One region of the Kitasatospora putterlickiae genome, then DNA from elsewhere that is predicted to be linked to it. Evidence: riboswitches for the same ligand, from Rfam matches in the RefSeq annotation. Region 1 holds a riboswitch; each other region holds the start of a gene.
What was found. A riboswitch is a leader RNA that binds a small molecule or an ion and turns the genes downstream of it on or off. The one in region 1 is predicted to bind cyclic di-AMP.
Positions count from the first base shown of each region.

Region 2: it holds a riboswitch for cyclic di-AMP, as region 1 does, so the genes downstream of both, ABD308_RS15315 (LysM peptidoglycan-binding domain-containing protein) here and ABD308_RS33155 (C40 family peptidase) in region 1, are expected to answer to the same signal.
Region 3: it holds a riboswitch for cyclic di-AMP, as region 1 does, so the genes downstream of both, ABD308_RS08090 (M23 family metallopeptidase) here and ABD308_RS33155 (C40 family peptidase) in region 1, are expected to answer to the same signal.

Region 1 is NZ_BAAAKJ010000374.1:14-5,147, reverse strand. It holds partial or broken gene ABD308_RS33165 (NYN domain-containing protein) at 1-785, shown strand, start outside; gene ABD308_RS33160 (C40 family peptidase) at 996-2,039, shown strand; cyclic di-AMP (ydaO/yuaA leader) riboswitch at 2,386-2,540, shown strand; gene ABD308_RS33155 (C40 family peptidase) at 2,551-3,726, shown strand; gene ABD308_RS33150 (C40 family peptidase) at 3,978-5,042, shown strand.
Region 2 is NZ_BAAAKJ010000147.1:2,100-10,353, forward strand. It holds gene ABD308_RS15290 (response regulator) at 1-585, shown strand, start outside; partial or broken gene ABD308_RS15295 (phosphatase PAP2 family protein) at 772-1,389, opposite strand; gene ABD308_RS15300 (nucleoside triphosphate pyrophosphohydrolase) at 1,513-2,601, shown strand; gene ABD308_RS15305 (SDR family NAD(P)-dependent oxidoreductase) at 2,683-3,108, opposite strand; gene ABD308_RS15310 (cytochrome P450 family protein) at 3,316-4,629, shown strand; cyclic di-AMP (ydaO/yuaA leader) riboswitch at 4,884-5,032, shown strand; gene ABD308_RS15315 (LysM peptidoglycan-binding domain-containing protein) at 5,038-5,970, shown strand; gene eno (phosphopyruvate hydratase) at 6,261-7,547, shown strand; gene ABD308_RS15325 (acyl carrier protein) at 7,594-8,058, shown strand; gene ABD308_RS15330 (acyl-CoA-like ligand-binding transcription factor) at 8,166-8,254, shown strand, end outside.
Region 3 is NZ_BAAAKJ010000069.1:1,495-9,748, forward strand. It holds gene ABD308_RS08065 (SpoIIE family protein phosphatase) at 1-1,922, opposite strand, end outside; tRNA gene ABD308_RS08070 (tRNA-Ile) at 2,110-2,183, shown strand; gene ABD308_RS08075 (TetR/AcrR family transcriptional regulator) at 2,248-2,817, opposite strand; gene ABD308_RS08080 (alpha/beta fold hydrolase) at 2,869-3,696, opposite strand; gene ABD308_RS08085 (YiaA/YiaB family inner membrane protein) at 3,819-4,109, opposite strand; cyclic di-AMP (ydaO/yuaA leader) riboswitch at 4,355-4,513, shown strand; gene ABD308_RS08090 (M23 family metallopeptidase) at 4,526-5,389, shown strand; gene ABD308_RS08095 (hypothetical protein) at 5,457-5,903, opposite strand; gene ABD308_RS08100 (hypothetical protein) at 6,088-6,978, opposite strand; gene ABD308_RS08105 (GNAT family N-acetyltransferase) at 7,022-7,606, shown strand; gene ABD308_RS08110 (sensor domain-containing protein) at 7,729-8,254, shown strand, end outside.

The DNA of each region.
Region 1 (5,134 bases):
TGCGGTCGCTGGAGAGCGACACCCGCCGGGCGCAGGCGGAGACCCGCAAGGTGGCCGCCGAGCTGGAGGCGGTCAGGGCGCAGGCGGCGGCCGAGCGGAGCGCGGCGGAGAGCGAGGCGCGCCGGCTGCGGCACCGGGTCACGGAACTGGAGAACGCCGCGGAGCAGAATCGCCGTTCGGCCCGCGAGGGGCGCAGCGTCGAGGACATGCGGCTACGGCTGCTGCTGGACACCGTGCTGCAGTCGGCCCAGGGGCTGCAGCGGGAGCTGGCGCTGCCGGTGTCCCAGATCCGCCCGGCGGACCTGGTGGAGGCGGTGGTGCCGGGCGCGGCCTCGCCGCACGACGTGGCGCGGCGCGGTCTGGCCGAGGACGATCCCGCGCTGCTGGACCAGCTGCTGGCGATCCCGCAGGTCCATCTGGTGGTGGACGGCTACAACGTGACCAAGACGGGCTATCCGACGCTGCCGCTGGAGCAGCAGCGGATCCGGCTGCTGGGCGGGCTGGCGATGCTGGCGCAGCGCACCCAGGCGGAGGTCACGTGTGTGTTCGACGGCCAGGACCTGGACGTGCCGGTGATCATGGCGCCGCCGCGCGGGGTGCGGGTGCGGTTCAGCCGGACGGGGGAGACGGCGGACGAGCTGATCCGCCGTCTGGTGCGGGCCGAGCCGCAGGGGCGCCCGGTGGTGGTGGTCTCGACCGACCGGGAGGTCGCGGAGGGCGTGCGGAAGGCCGGCGCGCGCCCCGTCGCGTCGGTGCTGTTGCTGAACCGGCTGGCCCGGCCGTAGCCGCTTCCGGGTGCGGGCCGGTCGGTATGACGGCTGGTCAGCGCCTGGATTGCGGTGTTGTGCGAGTTCTGTGAAGTCAGATCGGCGGTTCGGGTTCACGCGATCGGGGGAGTGGCGCGAACCGTGGATCTTCACTAGTGTCTGGCGTCAAACCTATTTTCCGGATTCTCACCCGTTCGGGTGAGGCCATTGGAAGAAGGAGCCGGTCCCTTGGCCTCCCACCGCCGTCCCAAGCAGCCGAGCCGCGCGCGGGTCTCCGTGCTCACCGCTGCCGCTGCGACCGCGGTCGCTCTCTCCGCCCAGGTCGCCGCCCACGCCGCGCCCAGCCCGTCGCCGAAGAAGGACGACGTCAAGGCGCAGATCGACCAGTTGCAGGAAGAGGCCGAGCAGGCCACCGAGAAGTACAACGGCGCCAAGGAGCGTGCCGACCAGCTGCGCAAGCAGGCGGACCAGCTGCAGGACCAGGTGGCCCGCGGCCAGGAGCAGATGACCCAGCTGCAGGCCGGGCTGTCCGAGGTGGCGGGCGAGCAGTACCGCACCGGCGGCATCGACCCGTCGGTCCAGCTGATGCTCACCTCCGACCCGTCCGGCTACCTGGACAAGGCCTCCAGCGTGCAGCAGGCCAGCTCCAGCCAGGCCGAGGCGCTCAAGGGCCTGCAGGAGCAGCAGCGCCGGCTCGACCAGCAGAAGGCCGAGGCGGCCGCCGTGCTGGCCTCGCTGGACAGCACCACCAAGGACCTCAACCAGTCCAAGGCCGAGGTCAACAAGAAGCTGAAGGAGGCCCAGGACCTGCTGAACTCGCTCAGCGCCGCCGACCGCGCGGCGCTGAAGGCGGCGCAGCAGCAGTCCGACCGCGCCTCGCGCGGCAGCGAGCGCACCGACCTGGGCAGCCTGCCGCAGGCGAGCGGCAAGGCGGGTTCCGCGGTCTCGCTCGCGATGAGCAAGCAGGGCTCGCCGTACGTCTGGGGCTCCACCGGCCCGAGCGGCTTCGACTGCTCCGGCCTGATGGTCTGGGCCTACGGCAAGGCCGGCGTCTCGCTGCCGCGCACCTCGCAGGCGCAGGGCAACTACGGCACCCGGGTGCCGTCCCTGGCCGAGGCCCAGCCGGGCGACCTGATCGTCTATCGCGACGACCGCAGCCACGTCGGCATGTACATCGGCAACGGCATGGTGGTGCACGCGCCGCGCACCGGTGACGTGGTGAAGGTGATGAAGGCCGACGCCATGAAGATCAACACGATCCGCCGGGTCTGACGGCTCGCCACGACACGCCCGGGGGTCCGCTGGGACTCCTGTGATCAGCGCCACCTCCGGTCGGAGGTGGCGTCGGCGTTTCGCGTGCGCTTTCGAACATCTGACGGACAATGATCAGCTCGCCGTGGGGATGTGATCACATTCGGTCATATTCACAAGGGAACTTGGGTATTCTTCCGACTTTTTTCTGACAAGGATTTGAACGGATCACGGATCTGTTACTAGGGTCGTGCCTCGAACCACGCACAGTCGATCACCCAGCCTGGGTGGCGGCGGGGTTCGCCGCCGAGTTCGTGAAGCAGCGGGACGGGGCCTTCGGGTCACCCGTCCGAACGAGGGCCCAGCAGTCGGGGGTCCGCTGTGGAGCGGAGCCGGGGAACCACACGTTCCTCCGGGGTGAATCGGCGCCAGGCCGGCCGCGCGAGCGGCGGGTGAGGCGTCGTAGGGCACGCTTCCGCCCGAACCCGTCAGCTCACCCGGTAGGCGGATGAGGAAGAAGGAGTCCGCCTTCGTGGCGTCCCATCGTCGTCCCAAGCCCGCCGGCCGCGCCCGTGTCTCGATCCTGACCGGTGTCGCCGCCGCTGCCGTCGCCCTGTCCGCGCAGTCCGGCGCGCACGCCGACCCGGCGCCGACCAAGGACCAGGTCAAGGAGCAGGTCGACCAGCTCAACGAGCAGGCCGAGGTCGCCACCGAGAAGTACAACGGCGCCCAGGCCAAGCAGCAGGAGCTGCAGAAGCAGGTCGCCGAGCTGCAGGACAAGGTGGCCCGCCAGCAGGCCGTGGTGACGGAGGCGCAGGGCGGCCTCGCCGAGATCGCCGGCGAGCAGTACCGCACGGGCGGCATATCGCAGACCGTCCAGCTGATGCTCTCCGCCAGCCCGGACAACTTCCTCAACCAGGCCGACGCCCTGAACCAGGCCGGCTCCACCCAGTCCGGCGCGCTGAAGGAGCTCCAGGAGCAGCAGCGCAGGCTGGACCAGGACCGCACCGAGACCCAGGCCAAGCTCGGCGAGCTGGAGTCCACCACCCAGCAGCTGAAGAGCTCCAAGGAGGACGTCCAGGGCAAGCTGCAGAAGGCCCAGGACCTGCTCAACACGCTCACCGAGCAGGAGCGCCAGGCGATCCGCGCCGCCGAGGAGAAGGCCGCCGCCGAGGCCAAGGCGAAGGCGGACGCCGCCAAGGCCGAGGCCGCCAAGGCCGCCAAGGAGAAGGCCGACGCCGAGCGCGCCTCCCGCGACACCAACCGCAGCAACCTGAGCGCGCCGTCCGCGCCCTCCTCGGCCCCGGCCGCCGCGGCGTCCAAGCCGGCCGCGCCCGCCGCCCCGGCCGCCAACAGCTCGCGCGGTGCGGCCGCGATCGCGGCCGCCGAGAGCAAGCTCGGCGCCCCGTACGTGTACGGCGCCACCGGTCCGAACTCCTTCGACTGCTCGGGCCTCACCGGCTGGGCGTACGCCCAGGCCGGCGTGTCGCTGCCGCGCACCTCGCAGGCGCAGGCCAACGCCGGCACCCAGATCGGCTCGGACATCTCCAAGGCCCAGCCCGGCGACCTGGTGATCTTCTACGGCGACCGCCACCACGTGGGCATCTACGTCGGCGGCGGCCAGGTCATCCACGCCCCGAAGCCGGGCGCGTCGGTCCGCTACGAGTCGGCGTCCAACATGCCGGTCAACACCATCGTGCGCCTCTGACCGAAGGTCGGCAGGCTCCGTCGGGCCCGGTCTCCCCACGCGGGAGGCCGGGCCTGCGGCTTTTCCCGGGCTCGTCGGGGCGCTCGGTCCGCGAACCGATCTGACGTCCGATAAGTGTCTGAATATTCGAGTTCGGAGGGGTTTGGAATCGGTTGCCCTGACTCGCTAACGTCTGCCACCGGACACCCGCTTCGACAGCCGCCCGCCCCGGTGCGGCGGCGGGCCGGGCCCAGGATCGGAGCCGACGTCGCATGGCCGTGCACCGCCGTTCCCCGCTGTCAGGTGCGCACGTGCTCGCCCGGGCGCTGGTGCTCACCGCGGCGGCCACCACCGCGTTGGGCGTGGCGACCGGTGGCAGCGCCCAGGCCGCACCCGGCTCGCCGGACGCCCCGGCCGACCGCAAGGACGTCAAGGCACAGGTGGAGCAGCTCTACGACGAGGCCGAGCAGGCCTCCGAGCGGTTCAACGCGGCCCAGGAGGCCCAGCAGCGGCTCCAGCACGAGACCGGCACGCTGCAGGAGCAGATCGCCGTCTCCCAGGACGAGCTCAACCGGCTGCGCGGCGACCTCGCCACCGTGGCCGGCGCCGAGTACCGGGGCGGCGGGATGACCAGGACCGTCCAGCTGATGCTCGCCACCGACCCGGCGGGCTACCTCTCCCGGGCCCGCGCCCTCGACCAGACCGCCGAACGGCAGAACGAGACCCTGCACGAGCTGCTGGGCCGTCAGCGGGTGCTCGACCAGCGCCGGGCCGAGACCACCGCCAAGCTCGCCGAGCTGGAGCAGACCCGCAAGGCGCTGGCCGAGAGCAAGCAGCAGATCCAGCAGCGGCTCGCCAAGGCGCAGCGGCTGCTCAACAGTCTCGGCGCCGCCGAACGGGCCCGGCTCGCCGCCCAGGACGCCCGTGACGCGGAGCGGCGCGCCGCCCGGGGCGCCGACCGGCTGGACTTCGGCAGCACCCCGGCCGCCTCCGAACGCGGCGCCGCCGCGCTGGCCGCCGCGGTGCGGATGGTCGGGGCGCCCTACGTGTACGGGTCCACCGGGCCCAAGGCGTTCGACTGCTCCGGTCTGATGTACTGGAGCTGGCGGCAGGCCGGAGTGACCCTGCCGCGCACCTCGCAGGCCCAGGCGTACGCCGGCCGGCGGGTCAGCCTCTCCGAAGCGCGGCCGGGAGACCTGGTGATCTTCTACCGGGACATGCACCACGTCGGGATGTACGCCGGCGGCGGGGTGATCGTGCACGCCCCCTACCCGGGCGCCAAGGTCCGCTACGAGAGCGTCACCACGATGCCCGTCTCGGGGGTGATCCGGCTCTGAGCCGCCCGGATCCCGCCGCCGGCCGCGGGCCGTCCCGGCGCACCGCCCTGCTGCGGACGGCCGGCGGGGTGGCCCAGCTGTCGGCCTTCGCC
Region 2 (8,254 bases), on a different contig from region 1:
CGGGAGGCGGTCGACCTGGTCCGGCGCCACCGCCCGGACGTCGCGGTGCTGGACATCCGGATGCCCGGGACGGACGGCATCGCCGCCGCCGCCGAGATCCGCCGGGGCGCCGTCACCACCCGGACCGGGGCGCCGACCGGGATCGTCATGCTGACCACCTTCGGTGAGGACGACTACATCCTGCGGGCCCTCGGAGGGGGCGCCAACGGTTTCCTGATCAAGTCCGGCGAGCCGGAGGAGCTGATCGCCGGGGTCCGCTCGGTGGCGGACGGCGCTGCCTACCTCTCACCCCGGGTGGCCGCCCGGGTGGTGGCCCACCTCGCCGCCAGCGGGGCCGGTGGGCCTGCCGACCGCAGGGCCGCCGCCCAGCGCCGGGTGGCCGGGCTGACCGCCCGCGAACGCGACGTGCTGGCGCTGGTCGCCGCCGGGCTGTCCAACGGCCAGATCGCCCGTCGGATCGGGGTGGTGGAGGGCACGGTGAAGGCGCACGTCAGCAACGTCCTGGCGCGGCTGGGGGTGGCCAACCGGGCGGCCGCCGCCGTCCTCGCCCATGAGGCCGGTCTGGCCGCGGGCCCGTCGTCCTGACGCCGTGCCGGACGCCGTGCCGGGTGCCAGGACGGGCGTCGCCGGCAGCGGACGGAGCAGCAGCGGACCGAGCAGCCGCACGCCGCCCAGCGCGCCGACCGCCGCCGTCGCGGACGGCAGCAGAGCGACGACCACCGCCGCCGTGACCGTCCCGCCCAGGACCGCGCCGGCGAGCACGTCGTGCGGGTAGTGCACCCCGGCGGCGACCCGCAGGCCGGCCGTGCCGAGGCCGACGGGTACGGCCGCCCACGGCAGCCACGGCAGCCACGGCGCCCAGGCCACCCAGGCCGCCCGGCGCGGCCGCAGCAGCACCAGCCCGGTGGCCAGCGCGACGGCCAGGGTCGCGTGGTTGCTGGGGAAGGACCAGTCACCCGGCGGCGGGCAGTCGGCGAGCGCGGTGGACGGCAGGGCGGCCAGCGCCCGGCAGGGCCGCTCCTCGTCGAGCACGAGCTTCAGCAACTCGCTCGCCCCGTACCCGAGCACCGTGCCGAGGCCGGTGAGCGCGACGCCCGCGACCGCGTCGGCGGCCCGCCGCCCGCGCGCCGTCCACCAGCAGAGCACCAGCAGCAGGCCCAGCACCAGCAGCCCGGCCTCGGTGGCGGGCTCCAGCAGGGCGGCGAGCCGGGGCGGGGCGTCGGCGACGGCGTCGGCCACCCGGCGGTAGGCGTCGGCGGACCAGCCGGTGACCACCCGGACCGGTCCGTCCCCGCCCGCGCGCCCCGGCGCCAGCCACCCGACCGCGCCGGTGCCCGCCCCCAGCAGCACCACCGCGAGGGCCGTTCTGTTCCTGAGCGTGTTCGTCATGCCACGGACCGTAGGGTGCGGAGGGGGTGGCCGACCCGACCCGAAAGACAGGGGCCGACCTTGACGATCGTCAGGGTTGACGCGCACCCCGAGCTGTGTGGGCCGGACGGGTAGGTTCGGGGTGTGACGACGAATCCTCCGGGCGCGAAGCTGATCCTCCTCATCACCACCCACCGGGTGGCCCCCGGCCTGCTGTCGTGGCCCGCCTGGGAGGCGCTGCGGTCGGCCGGGCGGGTGCTCGCCGCCGACCCCGCCCACCCGCAGCTGCCCGCGCTGGCGCAGGCCGGCGTCGAGGTCCGGATCGTGGCCCCCGGCTCCGCCCCCGCGCTGGCCCGGCTGCTGACCGAGGGCCCGGCCGAGCCCGCCGGTCAGGACACCGAGCCCGCCGGTCAGCCCGCCGGTCAGGCCGGGCAGGACGCCGACGCCGGCCCGACGGTCTGGCTGGGCAGCCCGGACGGCGACCCCGGGCTGACCGACGCGCTGGCCCGCCTCGCGGTCGAGCACGCCGGCGAGGTGCCGGAGATCGAGGTGCTGCCCGGCTCGTACGACCTGCCGGGCGCGCGGCTGCTGGACCTGGTCTCCGTGATGGACCGGCTCCGCTCGCCGGGCGGCTGCCCGTGGGACGCCGAGCAGACCCACGCCAGCCTGGTGAAGTACCTGGTCGAGGAGGCCTACGAGCTGGTCGAGGCGATCGAGGAGGGGGACCGCGACATGCTCCGCGAGGAGCTGGGCGACGTCCTGCTCCAGGTCTTCTTCCACTCCCGGATCGCCGAGGAGCACCCCACCGGCGCCTTCTCGATCGACGACGTGGCGGGCGACATCGTCGACAAGCTGATGTACCGCCACCCGCACGTGTTCGGCGACGCCGAGGCGAGCGGTGCGGCCGAGGTGGAGGCCAGCTGGGAGGCGCTCAAGGCGGCCGAGAAGTCGGAGCGCGAGTCGGTGCTGGACGGCGTGCCGCCCGGGCTGCCCTCGCTCGCCTACGCGGCGAAGCTGGTGTCCCGGGTGCGCCGGGCGGGCTTCACGGGCGTGCCGGACGAGCCGTACGAACTGCCCGCCGGGCTGACGGCGGAGTCGGTGGGCCGGCTGCTGCTCGCGGTCGCGCAGCGGGCGCACGACGCCGGGGTGGACGTGGACGCCGCGCTGCGGGCCTCGGCGCGCGGCTACCGGGACGCGGTCCGCGCCGCCGAGGGGCTCAAGCCCGCCGAGTAGCCCCACCGAGTGGCCCCACCGAGTAGCCCAACCGGGTAGCCGCACCGAACAGCCCGGCCGGCCACGGCCGGGCCTCGGACGTCAGGCGGCGGCGACGTCCTCCACCGGCCGGCGCTGCGCCGGCACGACGACCTCGCCGATCGCCTCGCCGACCAGGGCGACGAGTTCGGCGAGCCGCTCCAGGTCGAGGTGGTCGGGCAGGTCGGCGAGGGAGACGATCCGCTCGCCGTCCGGTCCGGCCACGCAGAACAGGTCGATCGGGCCCAGGTGCTTCTCGGCGGTGTCGACCAGCGCGGCGACGTCGCTGGGCCGGCGGACGTCGCCGCAGACGCCGACGACGGGGCAGCCCGGCCGGTCGAGCTCGGTGGCGAGGTCCTCGGCGATCCCGACCCGCAGGTCGGCGATCAGCATGCCGGCGGCTCCCGCCGCGGTGAGCCAGCGGGCGAGGTCCGCCCCCGACCCGCCGTCGAGTACGGCGATCACGACGACCGAACCGTTGACCCGCATGGCTTGCTCCTCCCTGTGGGCGGCTCCGCACCGGCGCCCACGCGCATCTTGCGGAGGATCGTAGGCAGGTCCTGACCCTCCGCGACAGGAATTACCCCTCAGGTGACCAGGCTCACGCCTGCCGCGCCCGGCCGCTCGGGACCGCCGTCCCGCCACCCGCGCGCGCACCGTGCGGTGGGCCGGACACGCCCGGGATACCGTCGACCCATGCCAGCTCAGCCCGCCTCCGCCCGTCCGCCCCTGTTCACCTGGGAGTTCGCCGCCGATCCGTACCCCGCGTACGCGTGGCTGCGCGAGCACGAGCCGGTGCACCGGACCACCCTGCCCAGCGGGGTGGAGGCGTGGCTGGTCACCCGGTACGCGGACGCCCGGCAGGCGCTCGCGGACGGCCGGCTCTCCAAGAACCCGGTGCACCACAGCGAGCAGGCCCACCGCACCGGCCGGGTCGGCATCCCGGGCGAACGCCAGGCCGACCTCATGACGCACCTGCTGAACATCGACCCGCCGGACCACACCCGGCTGCGCCGGCTGGTGTCGAAGGCGTTCACGCCGCGCCGGGTGGCGGCCTTCGAGCCGCAGGTGCAGCGGCTGACCGACCGGCTGATCGACGGCTTCGCGGCCCGCGGGTCCGCCGACCTCATCCACGAGTTCGCCTTCCCGCTCCCCATCTACGCGATCTGCGACCTGCTCGGGGTGCCGGCCGAGGACCAGGACGACTTCCGGGACTGGGCCGGGATGATGCTGCGGCACACCAAGCCGGGGCAGGGCGGCGGCCAGCGCGGCGGGGTGGGGCGCGCGGTGAAGCGGATGCGCGCCTATCTGGCGGAGCTGATCCACCGCAAGCGGGCGGACCTCGGCGACGACCTGATCTCGGGGCTGATCCGGGCCAGCGACCACGGCGAGCACCTGACCGAGAACGAGGCCGCGGCGATGGCCTTCATCCTGCTCTTCGCCGGCTTCGAGACGACGGTCAACCTGATCGGCAACGGCGTGTACGCGCTGCTGCGCAACCCGGGGCAGCGCGCCCTGCTCCAGGAGTCCGTCGCCCGCGGGGAGAGCGCTCTGCTGGAGACCGGGATCGAGGAACTCCTGCGCTACGACGGGCCGGTGGAACTGGCCACCTGGCGGTTCGCGACCAGCCCGCTGACCATCGGCGGGGTGGAGATCCCGGTCGGCGACCCGGTGCTGGTGGTGCTCGCGGCGGCGGACCGGGACCCGGCCAGGTTCGCCGACGAGAACACCCTGGACCTGGCCCGGACGGACAACCCGCACCTGGGGTTCGGGCACGGCATCCACTACTGCATCGGCGCGCCGCTGGCGAGGCTGGAGGGGCGGGCCGCGCTGGCCACCCTGCTGACCCGGCTGCCGGACCTGCGGCTCGCCGCGGACCCGGAGGAGCTGCGCTGGCGCGGTGGTCTGATCATGCGTGGACTCCGTGAACTTCCGGTGGAATTCACGCCGGAGAAAGCGCCCGTCGGGAAGGCTCCGGAGACCGGCTCGGAGACCGGCTCGGGGAGCTGACGGCGGGCCCGGGCGGGAGCTGACGGAACCGCACGAGGCACTGACGGGCGCTCTCCGTTACCCGGTTACCAGGCATCTGAACCACCCTCAATCCGGACATACCGCCCCGGTTGGTAGGCAATCAATCACATGACGTGATGTCCATGTGATATCGGCGATATGAGCTTGTGATTGCTCTGAAGATCTGTCTACTCTCCGTGGAGCCCGCAGCTGCGGGCCCCGTGCGCGGAACGCCGAGTCCTGCCCGCCGCGCCACGGGAAACCGACCAGAACCCTGGGCAGGGGCGGGGGACCCAGGTTTTGCGCCGTCTCCCACGGCTAGGGGTGAAGCCGCCTCAGCGCGGCCGGGCCACCTCCCGGTCCGAACCCGACAGCTCACCTCGCAGGCGTGCGGAGAGGGACCTCTTCATGCTGCTCGTTGGAACCGGTCGTCACCGTCGCCGTACCCAGGCCGAGAAGGCCATCGCCGTCGCCGGCGTCGCCGGCGTCGGACTGGCGATGCCGATCCTCAGCGCCACCGGCGCCTCCGCCGCCCCGGTCTCCACCTGGGACGCGGTCGCCCAGTGCGAGAGCGGCGGCAACTGGAGCATCAACACCGGCAACGGCTTCTACGGCGGCCTCCAGTTCACCGCCAGCACCTGGAAGGCGTTCGGCGGCGCCGCCTACGCGCCGCAGGCCAACCAGGCCTCGAAGGCCCAGCAGATATCGGTCGCCGAGAAGGTCCTCGCCTCGCAGGGCCCGGGCGCCTGGCCGGTCTGCTCCAAGAAGGCCGGCCTGACCAAGGGCGGCGCCCCGGCGGCGGTCGACACCTCGACGCCCGCCAAGCCGGCCGCCCCGAAGCCGCAGGTCCCGCAGGCCGCCCAGGAGGCCAAGCCGCAGCAGGAGGCCCCGAAGGCCGCCGCGCCGAAGCACGCCGCGCCCAAGCAGGAGACCCAGCAGGCCGCCAAGCCGCAGGCGGCCCAGCCGTACGCGCCGAAGCACGCCGCCCCCAAGCAGGAGGCCCCGCAGGCGCAGCAGCAGTCGCCGGCCTTCTCCGGCAAGGCCGGCTGGGACGCCGACGCCAAGGTGTACTGGTACCAGAGCAACGGCGCCTGGTACTGGACCAGCCACCAGGGCGTCTACCAGCAGTACGCCGGCCAGCAGGCCGCCCAGGCCCCCGCCGCGCAGCAGCAGCAGCCGGCCGGCCAGGGCTACACCGTCCGCTCCGGCGACACGCTCGCCGGGATCGCCACCGCCCAGGGCGTCTCCGGCGGCTGGAAGGCCCTGTACGACGGCAACCGCGCCACCGTCGGCACCGACCCGAACCTGATCGTCCCGGGCCAGGTCCTGACCCTCGCCTGACGACCGGTCCGCCCGGTCTGACCGGGCGGGCGAAACCGGACGGACGAAGCGGACGGACGAAGCGGATGGACGGAGGGGGCCGATTGGGCCCCCTTCGTCCGCATCCGGACCTCTCCGGCCGGGCAACCAGGTGAACTACCGGTGGGTAGCCGGGCCACACGCTGAGACGGAACCGAGGTCGACGTGGCCCGGACAGCCCGTGCGGTTAGGCTCTGGTCGTAACGACTCCGCAATCGTCCGGCCGACCGCACCCCACGTCAGCCGACCCTGCTTCCGCTAGGAGATGCCTCGTGCCGTCCATCGATGTCGTCGTCGCCCGTGAGATTCTCGACTCGCGCGGCAACCCCACGGTCGAGGTCGAGGTCGGCCTCGACGACGGCAGCACGGGCCGTGCCGCCGTCCCGTCGGGTGCCTCCACCGGTGCCTTCGAGGCGCTGGAGCTCCGCGACGGTGACAAGAACCGCTACTTCGGCAAGGGCGTGGAGAAGGCCGTCCTGGCCGTCATCGAGCAGATCGGCCCGGAGCTGGTCGGCTACGACGCCACCGAGCAGCGCCTGATCGACCAGGCCATGCTCGACCTGGACGCCACCCCGGACAAGTCCTCGCTCGGCGCCAACGCCATCCTGGGCGTCTCGCTGGCCGTCGCGCACGCCGCCTCCGAGGCCAGCGACCTGCCGCTGTTCCGCTACCTGGGCGGCCCGAACGCGCACGTCCTGCCGGTCCCGATGATGAACATCCTCAACGGCGGCTCGCACGCGGACTCCAACGTCGACATCCAGGAGTTCATGATCGCCCCGATCGGCGCGGAGTCCTTCTCCGAGGCCGTCCGCTGGGGCGTCGAGGTCTACCACACCCTCAAGGGCGTGCTGAAGGAGCGCGGTCTGTCGACCGGTCTGGGCGACGAGGGCGGCTTCGCCCCGAACCTGGACTCCAACCGCGAGGCCCTGGACCTCATCGTCGAGGCCATCCAGAAGGCCGGCTACGTGCCGGGCAAGGACGTCGCGCTGGCCCTGGACGTCGCCTCCTCCGAGTTCTACGAGGACGGCGCCTACCAGTTCGAGGGCAAGGCGCTCACCTCCGCCGAGCTGATCGAGTACTACGCCGGCCTGGTCGCCGCCTACCCGCTGGTCTCCATCGAGGACCCGCTGGACGAGTCGGACTGGGACGGCTGGAAGGCCATGACCGACAAGCTGGGCGACAAGGTCCAGCTGGTCGGCGACGACCTGTTCGTCACCAACCCGGCCCGCCTGGCCCGCGGCATCGAGACCGGCACCGCCAACGCGCTGCTGGTGAAGGTCAACCAGATCGGCTCGCTGACCGAGACCCTGGACGCCGTCGAGCTGGCCCAGCGCAACGGCTACCGCTGCATGATGTCGCACCGCTCCGGCGAGACCGAGGACGTCACCATCGCCGACCTCGCCGTCGCCACCAACTGCGGCCAGATCAAGACCGGCGCCCCGGCCCGCTCCGAGCGCGTCGCCAAGTACAACCAGCTGCTGCGCATCGAGGAGATCCTCGACGACGCCGCCGAGTACGCCGGCCGCGGCGCCTTCCCGCGGTTCAAGTACGAGGGCTGAGCCCGCCCGGCGGCGCCCGGCGCTGGTGGAGGCGATCGGCGCGGAGGTGGCCTCGGTGCTCGGGCACGCGGGCCCGATGGACGTCGAGCCGCACCTGCCCTTCGTGAAGCTGGGCTTCGACTCGCTCACCGGCATCGAGCTGAAGACCCGGCTGGCGGCGGCGACCGGTCTCGAACTGTCCGGCACGCTGATCTACGACCACCCGACGGCGGCGGAGCTCTCCGACCACCTGCTGGAACTGCTCGACGGCGACCCGGCGGACGGCGCGAACGCCCTGCTGGACGACCTCCAGCGGCTGGAGCGGGCGCTGGTCGCGCCGCCGGCGGACGAGCATCTGCGCGAGGAGATCGGCGGCCGGCTGGAGACGCTGCTGTGGAACTGGCGGGAGGCGACCGGCGGCCGTCCGGACCCGGTGTTCCAGGACGCGCGGAACGACGCGGCGGCGGATCTGGACGCGGTCAGCGACGACGACATCTTCGATCTGCTCGACCAGGAGTTCGGCGACCACTGAGCGCCGGTCGTGTACGCCGGATCACTTCGTTCATCATGTGTTGTCGACTTCGTTTGATAGCCTACTGTCACTTGCAAGGGTGTTGAGCGTTGGTGGTGGAGGCCCCCATGACTCCGGCGAAGGTGCGCGGCGGTTCGGCGCCCGACAAGGGTGAGCCGGCCGTCGGCCTGCGGGAGCGCAAGAAGGCCCGGACCCG
Region 3 (8,254 bases), on a different contig from region 1:
CCGGCGCGGGCGGCCCGCAGCGTGCCGTCGGCCGGGTCCAGGGTCAGGTAGAGGCAGGTGGCGAAGAGTTCGGTGTCCAGTTCGGCCAGCAGCCGGCTGGTGCGGGCCAGCGTGGCGGCCGGATCGTGCCCGTCGGTCGCGTACGCGCGCAGACCGCTGCGCAGCTGTCCCATCACCGCCGTGGCCTCGGCGTTGTGACCCTGGACGTCGCCGATCACCAGGCCGATCCGGCCGTCCGGCAGCCGCAGCAGGTCGTACCAGTCGCCGCCGATCTGCATGCCCTCGGTGCTCGGCAGGTAGCGGGCGGCGCTGGCGATCCCGGGCAGCCGGGGCAGGGTGCGCGGCAGCATCGCGCGCTGCAGCTCGGTGGCCCGGTGGTGGTGCGTGTCGTAGAGGCGGGCCCGCTCCAGGGACTGCGCCAGGATGCCCGCGAAGGCGGAGTAGAGGGTGCGGTCCTCGCGGCTGAAGACCCGCTCGGTGGCGAAGGTGATCAGGCAGGAGCCGACCTGCCGCCCGGAGGCGACCAGCGGCAGCACCGCCCACGCGGCCGGGGCGAGCGGACCGCCGTTCCCGGCGCCCGCTCCCGGCGGGCGTTCGCCCTCCCGCCGCCGCCCGCGCCGGGCCGGCTCGCTGAACAGCGGGGCCGACCGGGCCAGCGCGCGCTGCATCACGCCCTCCGACAGGTCGGCCAGCCGGGTCAGCTCGGTGCGCAGCGGCCCGCCGTAGACGGTGTGCGCGACGGGCAGCAGCCGTCCCTCGTCGACCAGGTCCAGCAGGATGCCGGCCGCCCCGAACGCGGGGCGGGCGATGTCGGTCACGGCGGTGGTGACGTCCCGGACGGTGACCGCCCGGGACAGAGCCCGGGTGAGCGCCAGCAGCAGCGCCGACCGGGCCCCGGCGGCGGACGTCCCGTTGGCGCTGCCTCCCGAGCGGCTGACGGCGCGGCGTTCGCCGGGGGCGCGGCCGTGGTCGAGGTCGGCGATCAGCCCGGAGATCCGGACCGGCCGGCGGTGCACGTCCAGCATCACCTCGCCGGTCTCCTCGATCCGGACCACCCCGCCGTCCCGGCGCGGCACCCGGTAGCGGATCCGGTACGGCCCGCCGGTGGCGAGCGCCTCGGCGAGCGCGGCCTGGACGTCCGGGAGGTCCTCGGGGTGGACGACGAGGTCGAGGTCGGGCGCGGGGGCCGGGCCGCCGTCCTGCGGCACCGGCCGGCCGACCAGCCGGAGCGCCTGGACGTCCCAGTGGGTCTCGCCGGTGACCAGGTCGCGTTCGAAGGCGCCGTGCCCGGCGGCCCGGACGGCGAGCGAGAGCAGCGGGTGGGCCGTCCCGGCGGCCGGGTCGCCGCAGGTCCCCGGTCCGGGGCGCACCCCGTTCGGCACGGTGGCGACGGTGCGCGGGGCCGACGGCGCCCCGGCGTGCTCCAGCAGGTACGCCAGCCGGTGCGCGCAGGCGTCCGCGAGGGTCTCCAGCACGTCCAGGTCGCGTCGCGGGACGATCCCCCGGTGGGCGAGGGCGAGGGCGAGCACGCCGATCGGCCGCTCGTCGACGACCATCGGCAGGGTGACGACGGCGACCATCCCGGTGCCCATCCCGGTGTTCCGGTTCGGGTAGTCGACGCTGGTGCGCTCGGGGCTCAGTAGATAAGGGCGGCGTAGCCTCAGCGCCATCGCGGCGGGCAGCTCACTGGCCGGGTCGACCACGCTGTAGCGCTCGTGGGCCCAGTCGGGCAGGCCGTGGGAGGCGGAGAGCCGGAGCATGCCGCCGGGGTCCAGCAGGTAGAGCGCCGAGCCCTCGCCGGTGATCCAGCCCGGGCCCTCGGCGAGCACGGTGCCGAGCAGTTCGGCGGCGCTGGTGCAGCCGAGCAGTAAGCGGACGCAGCGCATGGCACTGCGCGCGGTGGGGCTGCTGCGCGGGTCCACGGGACGGCCGGCCTCTCCGGTTCCTTATGGGGCAGTTAATTCTTAATACCTTATTTCTTAAGCGGGTGAGGCGTGGGGTGAACGGCGGGTCCCGTGCCGCCGGATCACCGGTGTGCGGGCCACCCCGCCGGGTCCGGTACCCTTCTCCGTACGACGTGCCCGCCACGCGGGCGGCGTCGGACGGTACGGGGCTATAGCTCAGACGGTTAGAGCGCTTCCCTGATAAGGAAGAGGCCACAGGTTCAAGTCCTGTTAGCCCCACACCAGCCCGAAGGGCCCGGAGCGACGCTCCGGGCCCTTCGGCGTTCCCCGCCCGCCGCGCGGTTCAGGGGCGGGGCCAGCCGCGCAGACCGGCGGTCAGCACGGTGATCATGCGCTCCTGGGTCTCCCCGAGGTCCTCGGCGAGCTGGAAGGCGCCGCCGGTCGACAGCGCGGCGAAGCCGTGGGCCAGCGAGCGGAAGGTACGGGCGGCGTGGATCGCCTCGGAGCCCTCCAGCCCGTACTCGCGCAGCACCGCGACGATCACCCCGACCAGCCGGCCGGCCGCCGCGACCAGGTCCGCGTCCGGCTGCGGCGCCTGCGGCAGGGCGGCGTAGCGGTGCGGGTGCTCGGTGGCGTAGCCGTGGTAGGCCCGCAGGACGGCGGCGACCGCCGCGTCCCCGGCGCGCCCGAGCGCGGCCTCGGCGAGCCGGTCGGCCAGCTCCTCGGTGACCCGGACCGCCACCAGCCGGCGCAGCTCGGCGAGGCCGCCGCTGACGTGCTTGTACAGCGAGGGGGTGGCGACCCCGGCGCGGGCGGCCACGGCGGCCAGCGTGAGGGCCTCGGGGCCCTGCTCGTCGATGAGGGCGAGGGCGTGGCCGACGACCTGCTCGGGGGTCAGTCCGACTCGGGGCACTGCGGTTCTCCTAGCGAGGGGGAGGTGCGGGGAAGGGAGGGGCGCCGGTGCTCAGACCAGGTCGGCGAGGAAGGCCAGCAGGGCGTCGGCGGTGGCGCGGGGGTGGTCGGCCATCGGGTAGTGCCCCGCGCCCTCGATCATCACCTTGCGCGCGTTCAGCGCGGCGGCCTGCCGGTCGGCGACCAGCTCCGGCTTCGGGAAGTCGGGGTCCTTGGAGCCCATCACGACCAGCGCCGGGCAGCGCACGGCGGCGGTCCAGCCGGCGGGCGCCGAGTCGCCGCGCACGTAGCCGCGGGTGGCGGTCCTGCGGCCCGGGGTGCGCATCGCGTCGACCAACCCGGTCACGTACTCCTCGTGGTCGGCCGGCCTGGGGCCCGGGTAGGCCATCCTGCGCTGGTAGAGACCCCAGAACGCGGGCGAGCGCACCAGCAGCGCGCCCATCGCGCCGACCGCCAGACGCTGCAGGGCGCCCGGCGGCACGTTCTCGACGAAGGCGTCCAGCAGGACGATCCCGGCGACCCGCTCGGGGGCGCCCCCGGCGGCCCTGACCACGCTGGCGCCGGTGTAGGAGTTGCCGGCCAGCACGGCCCGCTCGATGCCCAGGTGGTCGAGCAGGGCGAGGACGTCACCGGCGATCGCGGCGGGGGAGTAGTCGTCCCAGCGGATCGAGGACTCGCCGAAGCCGCGCAGGTCCATGGTGATCACCCGGCGCCCGGCGGCGGTCAGCAGCGGGCGCAGGTGCCGGTAGGCGGCCCGGCTGTCGAGCATCCCGGGGAGCAGGACGACCGGGGCGCCCGTGCCGTGCCCGGTGTCGTCGAAGGCGATCCGGCCGCCGGGCAGGTCGAGGTGGCGGGTGACGGGGGCGACGGTGCCGTTCATGGGGAGCCTCCTGGGTGCGGGATCGGCGGCGACGTGCCGATAGCCATAAAGCTAAGGCTAATAGCCTTAGCCGTCAAGCTATCGACATGCGGACGCGTGGCCGGCCCCGCCGCGGAGGCCGGTCAGACCCCCTCCACCTTGAACGGGTCGTGCTCGGTCAGCAGCTTGTCCAGCCGCGCCTGGTCGACCCGGGTCACCAGCTCGGTGGTCTCCTGCCGGTCCCGGACCACCTTGGCCAGCGTGAACGTGGAGGTGATCGTGTAGAGCAGGCCGACGGCGAGGAACGCCCGGGTCCACGGCTCCACCGGAAGGAAGGCGATCCCGACGCCGAGGGCGGTGCCGGAGAGGGCGAAGGACAGCACGGCCTGGAGGTGGTACGCGGCCGTGGTGCGGGTCTGCATCGGTGCGCTCATGGCGCCAGGATGGCCGCGTCCGGCCCGGCCGCACATGAGTAGGCGTACTCAAGTGAGGGGCCGTTCGTTGACGTCCCGACACGTTCGGTAGTGTCAGTTGTCATCAAACGTCCCAAAACGCCCATCGGGCCGCGTGGTGCCCGATCCCTGTCCCGCCGACGGCAACGGACGGCTTGGAATCGGGGGGCTCTCGGATTAACGTTTGATAACGCAGCGCGGTCCGCAACGCCGTACCCAGACGGCACCGTGCGCCGTCGCCTAATCCCGCCGGCCGGCCCTCGGGCAGGCCAGGGAGCCGGGGAACCACGTTCCTTGGGGTGAATCGGCCAGGCCCAGGCCCAGCCGTAGGAGACCTTCCTGCTCCGAACCCGTCAGCTAACCCGGTAGGCGCGAAGGAAGGAAAGGAGCGCGCCTCCGTGGCGTCGACGCACACCCCGGCACATCCGTCCGGCTCCGGTACCCGGCTGCTCGACCATCCGGGCCCGTTCACCGGGCAGGGCCCGTTCGGCGCCCCGGCCGACGAGAGCGCCCCGCCGGCCGCCGAAACCAGCCGGCACCGGATGCCCCGTCAGTCCCGCGGCACCGCTCCCCTGCTCGGCGTCACCGCCGTCGCCGCCACCCTGGGCGCCACCGGCTTCGCCTCCGCCACCCCGGCCGCCGCGCCCGCCGTCGAGGCGCCCGACGAGCAGCCGGTCGCGCTCTCCGCCGACCCCGGCCTCGCCCTCGCCGCCCGCATCCAGCAGCAGGCCGACAGCCAGCGCACCGCGGCCGAGGAGAACGCCCGCGTCCAGGCCGCCCAGGAGGCCGAGGCCAAGCGCGCCGCCCAGATAGCCCAGCAGGAGCAGGCCAAGCGCGCCGCCGAGGAGGCCGAGAAGGCCAAGCTCGCCGCGATCAAGCTCCCGGTGAAGGACTACCGGCTCTCCGCCCACTACGGCCAGAGCGCCCGCTACTGGTCCCACCTGCACACCGGCCTGGACTTCGCCGCCGACCAGGGCGAGCCCGTCTACGCGGTCGGCCAGGGCACCATCACCTCGGCCGGCTGGGCCGGCGCCTACGGCTACCGGATCGTCGAGACGCTGCCCGACGGCACCGAGATCTGGTACTGCCACCTCTCCTCGATCATCAAGGGCTCCGGCAAGGTCGTCCCCGGCCAGCAGATCGGCAAGGTCGGCGCGACCGGCAACGTCACCGGCGCCCACCTGCACGTCGAGGTCCGCCCCGGCGGCGGCGCCCCCGTCGACCCGGAGGCCTGGTTCGAGCAGCGCGGCGTCGCCCCCTGACGCCTCCCGGCCCACGACGCGGTGCCCCGCCGGACGCGGTCCGGCGGGGCACCGCGCTGTCAGGGCGTCAGCAGGTGACGGGCGCGGTGACGGTCGCGGTCGCGCCGAAGCCCCAGGTGGTGGTCAGCAGGGTGGCCGTCACCGTGGAGCCGCACGGCGCGGTGGCCGCGAGGTAGCCGAACCCGCGACCGCCGGGCGGGAGGATGCCGCTGCCGGTGTCGGTGCCGAGCGAGGCGCCGCCGACGACACCGAGGGTCAGGGTGTAGGAGGCGTCCTGCGCGGTCCAGGTGGTGGTCGGCGTCGTGTAGCCGCCGGCCGTGACGGTGGTGCCGTCGACCGTGATGCAGACCCGGTTCTGGAGCACGCCGGCGAAGCCGTTGGCACAGGTGGACGTCGAGGCGGCCGTGGTGGTCGCCGCCGTGCCCGTGGTCCGCGCGGTGGCCTCGGTGGCGCCCACGACACCGAGCGAGGACAGCGTGGCACCGGTCGCCAGGACGGCTGCGAATCGCTTCATGAGGGTTCTCTCCTTCGGAAGACGGTGGCAAGAGGAGCCGTGTAGCGCATGTGACATGTCACGCTTCACGTGCCGGATGATGTCACCGTGCCCGACCCATCGCGCCTGATCGGCCCCAAAGCCCTCGATGAGTACCGGAATTGACCGCACGGTGGCTCGAATCCACGCTCCCGCCGCACCGGCGCTACTCCGCCTCGTCCTCCGTCGGCTCCAGCCCCGCCAGATAGGCGTCGATCTCCGCCTGCCCCGGCTCCGGCGCCAGCTCCGGGTACTCCTCCACCAGCAGCCGCGGCAGCCCCGGCACCGTCCACCCGCCGGCCAGCTCCAGCGCCACCCGGACCGCGGCCTCCTCGAACGCCCCGAAGTCCCCGGCCAGCTCCTCCGGCATCGGCCGGCCCAGCGCCGTCAGCTCCGCCAGGTTCCGGTAGCTGCGCTCCATCAGCCCCTGCTCCAGCAGCCGCCGCGCGCCGTCGGTGGCCATCCCGACCGCCAGCGTCCGGGCCCCGCCGTCCCAGCCCCCGTCGTCCACCGGCTCCAGCACGCCGTCCGCCTCCAGCGCCGTGAACGCCGCCGAACGCTCCTGGGCGGACAGCTCCCGGAACCCCTCCAGCCAGGCCCGCACCGCCGCCTCGTCGCCGGTGTCCACCCCGGCCGCGCGCAGCAGCAGCGCGTACAGCCGGGGCCAGGTCACCAGGTCCGCCCGGCGCAGCAGCCCGGCCGCCACCTCGCCCTGCCACTCGGCCTCGGCGTGCAGCCGCTCCTGCCGCTTGGCGTTCAGCCGCTTCGCCGCGCGCTGGTGGTCGACCAGCAGGCGCACCGCCGCGCCGTACGCCAGCGGGTCCTGCCCCGGCTCCGGCTGGACGTACAGGTACAGGCGTTCGTACAGCAGGTGCTCCACCACCGCGGAGGTCAGTTCGGGCCAGCCGTCGTGCATCCTGCCACCGCCCAGCTCCAGCAGCGCCAGCACCGCCCGCAGCGGGCCCTCGGCGACCGGCTCGCGGCCCTCCGCCTCCGCCCAGGCGAGCAGTTCGGCGGCCTTGGTGCGCGGGGCGAGCCGCAGGTCTTCGTCTTCCATAACCACGAACCGTAACCGCTGGTCGGGGATAGGGTCGGGAGCCATGGTTCCCGTCCGACTCACCGGGCCCCGGCTGGCCATCCGAGAGTTCCACCAGACCCCCGAGGACGTGGACGCGCTGCACGCGGTGTTCGGCGACCCGGAGGCCACCCGCTACCTCCCCTTCGCCCCGCGCGACCACGAGACCTGCGCGGACCAGGTCGCCCAGTTCCTGGAGGAGGCGGAGAAGGAGGACCGGACGGTCTACCGGCTGGCCGTCACCCGCCTCGCCGACGCCGACGACCCGGCCCGCGCCGTCCCGATCGGCAACGCCGCGCTCGGCCTCGTCGCGAACCGCGCCGCCCACCTCGGCTACGCGCTGCGCCGCGACGTCTGGGGCCTCGGCTACGCGGGCGAGATCGTCGCCCTGCTGCGCGGCCTCGCCTTCGGCCCGCTCGGCCTGCACCGGCTGGAGGCCCGGGTGGACGTCGACAACGCCGCCTCGATCCGGGTGCTGACCCGGGCCGGCTTCCGGCTGGAGGGCCGGGTCCGGCACGACTACCGGCGCCACGACGGCTGGCGCGACGCCTACCAGTACGCGCTGCTCGCCGAGGACACGCCGGCCGGGGGCGCTGTTCAGGGGGGATAACCCCACCCCCGGTTCGCCGGGGAGCCGGATGTCCGCCCCGGGCGCGCTTTGACAGGCTGTGGGAGTCAGCAGGACAGACCCCGAGCCCGAACCGCGACCGACCCGAGGGACCGAGACCGGCCATGAGCAGCCACAGCATGCAGCGCAACGAGTACGACGCGTACGACGGCGGCGGCGAGCGCCACCCCGTCGCCCGCCGCATCGAGGAGCCGCCGTACGCCTGGCGGGCCCCGTTCACCTCCTACTTCTACCGCGAGGTCGGCTACACGCTGACCGGCCTGCCGGTCGCGGTGGTCGGCTTCACCGTCGCCGTCGCGCTGTTCTCCCTCGGCCTCGGCACCTTCGTCACCGTGCTCGGCCTGCCGGTGCTGGCCGCGCTGACCACCTTCGCCCGCGGCTTCGGCGCACTGGAGCGCGCCCGGGTGCGCGGCATGCTCGCCCTCGACGTGTCCGCGCCGGCGCCGGTCCGCGCCGTCCGGCCGGGCGCCTGGGGCGCGATCACCGCCCGCCTCGCGGACGCGGCCGGCTGGAAGGCCGTGCTGTACCAGGTGGTGATGTTCCCGTGGGCGATCCTCAGCATGGTGCTGTCGCTGGTCTTCCTCTGCGTCGGCTGGACGCTCGCGCTCTACCCCGTCTACCACTGGGTGT